4 regions of the Paenibacillus sp. SEL1 genome follow, and region 1 is predicted to be linked to each of the others. Evidence: riboswitches for the same ligand, from Rfam matches in the RefSeq annotation. Region 1 holds a riboswitch; each other region holds the start of a gene.
What was found. A riboswitch is a leader RNA that binds a small molecule or an ion and turns the genes downstream of it on or off. The one in region 1 is predicted to bind cyclic di-AMP.
Positions count from the first base shown of each region.

Region 2: another riboswitch for cyclic di-AMP. It lies ahead of ACYCSE_RS15705 (hypothetical protein); the one in region 1 lies ahead of ACYCSE_RS09830 (C40 family peptidase).
Region 3: another riboswitch for cyclic di-AMP. It lies ahead of ACYCSE_RS03870 (TrkH family potassium uptake protein); the one in region 1 lies ahead of ACYCSE_RS09830 (C40 family peptidase).
Region 4: another riboswitch for cyclic di-AMP. It lies ahead of ACYCSE_RS09415 (3D domain-containing protein); the one in region 1 lies ahead of ACYCSE_RS09830 (C40 family peptidase).

Region 1 covers NZ_CM137723.1:2,147,252-2,149,455, reverse strand. Annotated here, with positions in the region: gene ACYCSE_RS09840 (M1 family metallopeptidase) at 1-60, shown strand, start outside; gene ACYCSE_RS09835 (hypothetical protein) at 72-899, shown strand; cyclic di-AMP (ydaO/yuaA leader) riboswitch at 1,177-1,314, shown strand; gene ACYCSE_RS09830 (C40 family peptidase) at 1,320-1,820, shown strand; gene ACYCSE_RS09825 (GNAT family N-acetyltransferase) at 2,126-2,204, shown strand, end outside.
Region 2 covers NZ_CM137723.1:3,441,444-3,443,647, forward strand. Annotated here, with positions in the region: gene ACYCSE_RS15700 (glutathione peroxidase) at 1-399, opposite strand, end outside; cyclic di-AMP (ydaO/yuaA leader) riboswitch at 865-1,032, shown strand; gene ACYCSE_RS15705 (hypothetical protein) at 1,148-1,543, shown strand; gene kdpA (potassium-transporting ATPase subunit KdpA) at 1,956-2,204, shown strand, end outside.
Region 3 covers NZ_CM137723.1:847,139-849,342, forward strand. Annotated here, with positions in the region: gene ACYCSE_RS03870 (TrkH family potassium uptake protein) at 1-1,187, opposite strand, end outside; cyclic di-AMP (ydaO/yuaA leader) riboswitch at 1,596-1,748, opposite strand; gene ACYCSE_RS03875 (CPBP family intramembrane glutamic endopeptidase) at 2,010-2,204, shown strand, end outside.
Region 4 covers NZ_CM137723.1:2,039,127-2,041,330, reverse strand. Annotated here, with positions in the region: gene ACYCSE_RS09415 (3D domain-containing protein) at 1-988, opposite strand, end outside; cyclic di-AMP (ydaO/yuaA leader) riboswitch at 1,260-1,542, opposite strand; gene ACYCSE_RS09410 (TatD family hydrolase) at 1,744-2,204, opposite strand, start outside.

The DNA of each region.
Region 1 (2,204 bases):
CGTTGGAGTATAAGTGTAACCAAGCTGTTGGAGACACTGCTTGGAAGTCTGTCATGGTGAGGTGTCTATAGATGCGGACTGTTATAAAAGAGGGCTGGGCGCTGGTGCGCATACGTTTCTATATCGTTATCATTTTATTTCTGTATCGACTACTGTGGGGGGTGTTTCTCTATCGGCTGGTGCAGTCTGCCGTTATCCCGCTATTGCTCCGTTATCCTGATCAGGGTCAGAACGAGCTGGGACAGACCTTATTTTGGATGGAGAGCCAGATTGCTCTGATGGACAGCCGGGAAGTACATGTGTATTTGTGGATACTACTAGGCGCGACTGTACTACGCATACTGATCACTCCCTTCATTAGAGCCGGAATATATCAAAGTCTGCATACCGATGCGACTGAACCGCAAAGCCTGTCCTTTTTCAAGGGTATGAAACGCCATGGCATGTCGTCGCTGTTGTATTACACCATCGAGTTGGGACTGCTGCTGCTTCCCGCCTTTTGGGTAGTACCGAGACTCTACCCTATTGTAGCAGGAGCACTTCAATCTTCCTCTTATCTGCTGCATTTATTGCCCTATGTCATTGGATGGATGGCATACGGATGGTTCATTCGGCAGTGCATCCTGTATATGCAACTGGGTACTGTCGGTGGTCACGCCATACTATCGTCCCTGCTCGCCTTCTTTCGCCAACTCCTCCCAGCTGTCGGTATATCCCTTTTGCTCGGTGCTTGTGTGCTGCTGGTCTTCGGTCTATTTGGCACCGTGGCGATGATTTGGACTGGCATGCTGGCGCTCATTCTCCAGCAATCGTATCATTTTGTTACTAGTCTGGTCAGGCTGTGGCATATCAGTTCGCAGTACAGACTATGGCATACCGATATCTCTAGTAGAAGCTAAGCCCTGCCATTATGTTTTTTTACTTCATTTCCGTCTGTCGAAAAACCTTGATTCATACCCGCACAAACGACATATAACTGAATACTGTTAACAAGATCTGTTCCTGGGACATTAGGAGCAGATTTTTTTTGTAACTTTTTGCAATGAAACATTTGCCAAAGCCAGCCGTCTTTGTTACAATAATCGCAGTGAACTGATAGTAACAACTTTGTAATCTTTATTGTAACCTTTATCTCAAAAATAACGTTATTGTGAATACTGCTCTCCAAGGTGCACATCTTAAGTTAAGCCTAATTCCTGGCACCTAGGAAGCGGGGGAACCAGTTTGGGTGAATTGATCTCGCAACAGAGTGGTCATAGGGGAACCTTCTACCGAATCCTTAAGCTAACCTCGCAGGCATTGGAAGGGGTATATTTTTTTTGAAGAAGAAGCTAACGATCGCAGCTATGGGTCTTGCCATTGCCTTTACATCTTTTACATTCGGTGGCGGCAGTGCATATGCAGACTCTAAGATGGACCAGGTCATCCAAGATGCCAAAGGAACGAACTACAGAAGCGGAGGCACTACACTCGAGGGATTCGATTGCTCCGGCTTCACAATGTACGTATACAACAAACTGGGAATTAAACTTCCGCATCAATCTGGATCACAATTCAAAATGGGATCTTCTGTATCCCGCGATGAAATGAGACCTGGGGACCTGGTGTTCTTCAACACCACAGGAAGAGGCATTTCCCATGTAGGTATCTTCGTAGGTGAAGGGAAATTTGCCCACTCCTCGACTTCACGTGGTGTAGTAGTTAGCTCACTGAACGAAAATTATTACGCTAACCGCTATGTCGGTGCAAAAAGAATTATGAGCACAGACGCTTACCATTCAGTAGCTTCAGACATTCCTGATGACGATAACGTAGAATAACTAACGCACAGCAAGCTAACCCTAGCCGCAATTTGATTCTGGCCGGAATCGAATTGCGGTTTTTTATGTCCACAACATCAGCAATTATTATCTTTACTGACGAACTGAGACCTCAAAAGGTTTCAATTGTAGCGAACATCGTCGGTTTTACCGTCACCGCTGGGGGAGCATATGAGCAGTAATTCCTTCTTATTGAATGTATACCCGACTTAGGTATGAAATAAACACGCTTGCCATTCCTCTGCAACTTGTCTACAATCTGTTGTTAATGATTGAAGTACCTGTGTAAAAGGAGGATGGAACACATGCCGGCCTCAATATCCAACTATCGGATCGTACCGATGGACGAGCATCAAGCGGCTGCAATCTGTGAGTGGCACTATG
Region 2 (2,204 bases), 1.3 Mb from region 1:
TCGTGTAATTAAGAATTTAGTAAAATTCCATTTGATCGCTTTGGATCCTAATACCCCCGGAGCTGTTTGGGTCAGGTAGCGAAATAAGGGGTGCGCTTGATCGCCATTGACATCTGTCTTGGTGAACATCGGAAAGGTAACACCATAATTGATCTGGCAAAACTCGGAAATCTCCTCGCTGGAACCTGGCTCTTGTTTGGCGAATTGGTTGCTGGGAAATCCCAAAATTTCGAGCCCCAGTTCATGGTACTGGTCATATAGCTCTTGTAACGCTTTGTATTGGGGGGTTAACCCGCATTTGCTGGCTGTGTTCACAATAAGCAGAACATTCCCTTTATATGTGGATAACGGAATTGGTTTCCCTTGCAGGGTTTGCGCATCATATTCATAAACGGTCATAGTATCTCTCCTTATTCAATATTCAGCAATTAAATTGTAAGCAATTCAAAGTAAGGTTGCAAGTCTGGAAAAGCTGTATTAAGCCTTTAGCCGCTGTAAAATCGTATTTTGTTCAAAATAGTAAATCGCACTGCAAATGGAGCGAATTAAGGTGTTTCTTCTTATAAAAGCGGGTTCAATCGGTGTTTAGCTGGTACATATAGCGTATTTTCTTCTCTTTTTACAAAAAAAGGACAAAACGCTCTACCCTACGCCAATATTGACATGCTTGTCATTTTCAAAAAGGGATGAAAAACAGAGATTGGAGGAGCTGTGAGAAGCATATTTGCATTGTAAGCGTTATTATTAATCTTCTATGCTCTAAAGGCCGATTTATAACCCCGCAGTTGAGCTTTACAGTCTTCCATGCGCGGGTGTATGATTCAAGACGTAATTTCAAATTAACTTGAATGAAGCAACAACGAAATGTCTATAGCGCTGAATTTTGCAGTTGCAAAAGCGGGGGAACCAATCGAGACTGTACGGCTTGCCGTATGTCCCATGGGGTGAATTTTCCGGTCAAGTGCCAGAAATAGGGCGACTCTCACGTCCGAATCCGACAGCTAACCTCGTAAGCGTACAGGGAGAGGCAACAAACCGCCGTGTGCAGCCATGGTTTATTTTATCATGGATATGTAAGAAGCCGGAGGAAAGCCTTTTTCCTTCGGTTTCTTTTTGTTGTCTTTTTATACCGGGAGAGGAGCTACTGATGGAAGGTCGGTTAATTATTGTCACTGCACCGAATGAAGCGGGCAGAAGTTTTGTGAAATTGCTTATTTTCAAAAAATTGGCGTTTGCAGTTTTGACGAATAGCGCCCAGGAGGAACGACAGCTCAAGAAAATGGGTGTGGAGCACATTGTCCGCATCAATACCATGCAAGCGGGAAAATGGAATTTTCCAAAAAAAGAAATTGGTAGTGTGTATTTGTTCGAGAACAGCTTGAATCTGACTTGCCGTTTCCTGCAAATATGTCGGCCGCTAACATCGGAATCGATCTATGTTATTACGCACGGCTGTAATCCACAAGGAATTTATCGAGGATTGGGAGCGGACCATGTGATCTACACATTGAACGGAGAGGTGGGTTTTCTGCTGAACGGATAAGCACTTATAACATAGTTGTTTTATGATTTTATGATGAAATAAGAATGGCGATCTGAGGACCGATACGGAGGGTATAAACATGATGGATATATACATGCTGCTCGTCATGGCTGTGAGTTATGGAGTGATACTGCTGTTTGTACGCTGGTGTGATGCGCAGACCTCTAAAGGAGGACGAAGAGGATGATCGTTATACTTGGGCTTACGGCTATTGTGTTTATGTATTTAATCTACGCACTCCTGAACCCTGAAAAGTTCTAGTCAGCTATGGGGGATAGAGCGGGCGGGAACAACAGATCATGAATATTAAGCATCATAGGTAGCAGGTTTTCGCAAACGTGTGCACACGTTTGGTGCTCTGAAGCAGGTCTGTTGTTCCAAACGCAGGAGCATTTTGGAGGAGGAATAGAGGATGGAGCTGCTTCAAATTGGAATTGTGATCGTCATATTGTTGCTCTTGGTAAAGCCAGTGGGCACCTATATGTATCATGTATTCTCAAATGAACCCAATCGGATGGATCGGATTTTTGGCGGAACAGAAAAGCTGATTTATAAGATAGTAGGATTGAAGAAGCTGGAGAGCATGCGTTGGACTACGTATGTTATGAGTTTCATTGCAACGAATGCCGTGCTTGTGGCGATCAGCTACTTGCTGTTGCGT
Region 3 (2,204 bases), 1.3 Mb from region 1:
CCCATCGACAGCCCCACTGTACCAAACGCAGACACCGTCTCAAACAAGATCATCAGAAAATGATGATCTTCAGTTGCCGACAAAATCATCGTCACCCCGATCACGAACAGCAACCCCAGCAGTGTAATGGTCAAAGCCTTGTAAATTCGTCCCTGCGCAAGTCGGTACTTGAACAGTACAATATCTTCCCGCCCCCGCAGCATCGAAATCACTGCTCCAATGAGCAGGGCGAATGTTGTGGTCTTAATCCCGCCTCCAGTGGAGCCAGGGGAAGCCCCAATAAACATGAGTATGATGATAAAAAACTGCGTAGCCTGCCGCAAGCCTGCGATGTCCAGCGTATTGGCACCTGCGGTACGGGGAGTAACGGACTGGAATAAAGATCCCAGTAGCTTACCACCCCAATCAAGCGAGCCAAGAGTCCTTGGATTCGTAAACTCAAATACAAAAATCACGAGCGTGCCGACTACAATCATAGCGCCCGTCATGCTGAGTACCACCTTGGTATGCAAGGACAGTCTCTTGCGCTTGCGATATTCTGCCAGGTCTGACATCACTACAAAACCAATGCCGCCAGAAATAATTAGAAACATTGCGGTAAAATTAACAATCGGATCATATACATAACCTGTCAAGCTGCGAAATTCACCGAATAAATCAAAACCAGCATTGTTAAACATGGAGATGGCATGCCAGATTCCAAAATAAATCGCCCTGCCTACGGGCATATCAAAGGACCAGCGAACCGAGAATATCGTAGCGCATACGCCTTCAATAACCAGTGAGTACAGTAATACCTTACGGATTAACCCGACAATTCCCTCTACAGAAGTCTGATTCATCGCTTCCTGCAAGATGAGACGCTCCCGCAAGGAAATCCGACGCTTGAACACCAGTGCAATCAAGGTAGCCATGGTCATAAAGCCAAGACCGCCGATTTGGATCAGCGCAACGATGACAACTTGACCAAAAGTGGTAAAAAAGAGCCCGGTGTCCTTTACGACAAGCCCGGTTACACAGGTCGCAGAGGCGGCAGTAAACAAAGCGTCTATAAACGCAAGTGGCTTTCCTGTTGTATTGGAGACCGGCAGCATTAACAATAAACTACCTATTAGAATGATAATGGCAAAGCCCGCAACGAATATCTGCGGTGGAGAAAGCCGGAGCCAGCTTGCATTGGGATTCATCTATTCATCACTTCTCTCCTAATCCTTAAAACTATAAATCAGTGATTTAATACGGTGTAAGCTCGCTACGCGTTCCATTTGATCTTTCGATCGTCGTTGCCCCTGAATTTTTTGATTTTTCCAAACCTTAGTTAACTATAATTAGCATTCCCTGAATACAGGAAGAATGCATGTCAAGCACTACTCGGCCCCCTGTGCTATTGGCGAGCAGTAGCGAAGGGGGCAGAATTGTTCTGAAGAAGCGAAGCGTTTGCCTTTATCTCCGGATTTTAACCATTAAAGGGGGTATACAATAAAAAAATCCGGGGATAACAGCAATCGGAAGAATAATCTGCACCCGCAGCGGTCTAACCAATCCAAACACTTTTATACGCACAAAAAAAGACACCGGAAAACCGAGTGCCTGACTTGGTTCCTGCTCATAGCCTACGAGGTTAGCTGACGGATTCGGGCAGCACAGTATGCCCTATTTACACTTCCGATCCAGCAGGATCGGTTGTAAAATTCACCCCAGTAACATGGTTCCCCCGTTTTCCCATAGAAATTCGGCTCAACTGTATATCATTACCTATGTATTTCATAGGCATTGCCTCAAGATTATAATCCTTCTATATCCAGATCACAAAACCGATTTCGCCGAAAAAACGTGAAATTGGCTTTATTTTGCGAATGGGCATCGTTTAATCGCAGCTTATCTAATTTTATTGGAACTTTAAAGTGCTTTCACTCTATTTTCATGAATATCGCTTGTCTGTTGGCGGGAACCTGTGCAGTATGATATCTTTAATGGATGTTCTTATTTACAGATTAAGGAGGAAACTCATGAATCCTATCGGGAAACCGGTCGTGCTCACGGCCAACTTCAAAAAATTAGGCTTGCTGGGCGGGATTGGCCTGATTTGCTTTTTTATCTTTCAATTGCTTATTCCCTCGCTTAGCAATCCGAGTCCAGAATCAGTAATGAACGCAAAGGTCATCAGCAAACAAGAAGCGGTCATACACGCATTGGACTTCGCC
Region 4 (2,204 bases), 110 kb from region 1:
TATACACCCACCAGCCGATTGGAATTACACTCGGATCGACCGCGATGGTGCGTCCTTCCGTGACACGTGCGCCGGATGCAGTACGTGTACCGATACCTGGCTCCTGTGAGGAATACGCCGTCATGGAGACATTTTGTAAAACTTTGCTATATTTAAAATTTACGCCTGCTTTACGGACAGCACTGCCCGAACTAACTGTTGTTGCCTTAACCGCATCATTGGGACCGACGGAAGCAGCAAGAACGACCGGTTTTTTCTTCGTTCCTACCGCAATGACCTTATCCACACGGTTCTGTGCAACTTCCTTGTTAACCAGCTGTTTGGATACCAATTTTCCATCATGATATACCTTTTGAACGTGCTGGACGACCACACCCGATTTGCCGCTTTGAATGACCCGATTATCGCCTTTATAAAGACTCGGATCGGCCGTTTTGATGACCTGATAAGGCACCTGTTTTTTCTGTTCGACCTGCTGTTTCTTCACACGGACGATTTTTATGTCCATGTTAGACGAAACAGAGGCATCCAACGCAGGATAAACTTTATCCGTTGATGATAATTTATAGCCCGAGGTACGAATGGCACCTTCTACTGTATTTTCTGTTGTGTACAGCTTTTTCGTCTCATTGCCTGAAGATACTTTAACCTGATTGGCACGTTTAATGACTACGCGATCGCCATCCTGTATTGCTCCATTTAGCGGCATGGAAACTGTATCATGCGGCTGAAGTGAAATGGAATGCTCGCTCAGCAAATCTTGAAGCTTGGATTCCCGGGTTTCTACCGCAGACGCCTTGCCATCAATGACAAAAAAGACTTGTTTTTTAGATTGCGTGTACATCAGAATTGAAATCATAATCGTTAGCGCGATTAGAAAAATAGCAACCAAAGCAGCCTGGCGCACATTCTCTTGCTTCCAACGCAATACGTAAGACATGCTGGATGAGCGTGACTCATGGGTATCCTTTTTTTGGAAAATGCCCATTTCCTCCGTCCTCCTTACATAGCCCGCCGTCTGGAGTAAGACATAGTTGAGATTTGACGTGACTATAACAGATTTTCTACAAGACAAGCCCAAACTACGACTGTCCTGCACCATGTACCCGTCTTCGCGGCATGCTGTCCTCCCCTGTTTAACCACAGTATGATGACAGATTTTCTTTTATTCACAACAAAAAAAGCCAGAGAAAGAGACTAGAGAGCTCTTTCGTGGCTTCCGGCATGTGTGAATATGCGGGAAAACTCATGCACGAGATGGCTTCTCTCTTGTTACGCTTACGGGGTTAGCTGTCGGGTTCGGACGTAGAGAGTCGCCCTAGCTTGGGTCAACCGCTCATGGCGGTCGCCTTCACATTCACCCCGAAGACCCAGAAAGAAATCGAAATACGGCTCCTCCACCTGTTCAATCCCATCCGGGAAAAGAATTTAGGTCGAGCCGGCTGGCGGAAGAGACGTTCCCTTCTTGCACATACGCCGGACGTACTGTAAGCCATATCGGTTCCCCCGTTCCCTGTAAAAGGGACTCAGCGAGACTGGTTCATGAAATGACTTGTTGATGTTTACATTCAAACAACAATTCACTGAAAAGATGATATCCTGTTTCTATGCATGTTGTAAAGCAGGTTTCAAGTACATTTTTTAAAATATTCGGTTAAAATATTGTAATATTCTCGAGTTTCCTGCAACAAATTCATGATTAGCTTCGTCTATCTCTTTATTTTGATCGATTTCTTCACTTTTTCATTGAATGTCAAATCGTTCCAGGGCATTTCGGGTCGTTATTGACACTAATTCCTCCACTGTAATCCCTTTGATTTGGGCTGCAGCCTCTGCTACCAGTCTCACATGTGCAGACTCATTTCGCTTCCCACGAAACGGATGAGGCGTCAGATAGGGAGCATCAGTTTCAATGAGCAGACGGTCCAGCGGCACCTGTGCGAGCACCTCTTTTGGCTGCTTGGCATTTTTGAACGTTATTGGACCACCGAAGGAAAGGTGAAATCCCATATCCAGCACCATTTTGGCTGTCTCCCAGCTACCCGAAAAGGAGTGCATGACTCCACCAATCTCACTCGCTTTTTCCTCGCGCAAAATCTTAACAATATCTTCATGTGCATCCCGGTTATGAATAACAATAGGCATCTTGAGCTCACGAGCCAGACCAATTTGATTTCGAAACACCCGATGCTGCACATCCTTCG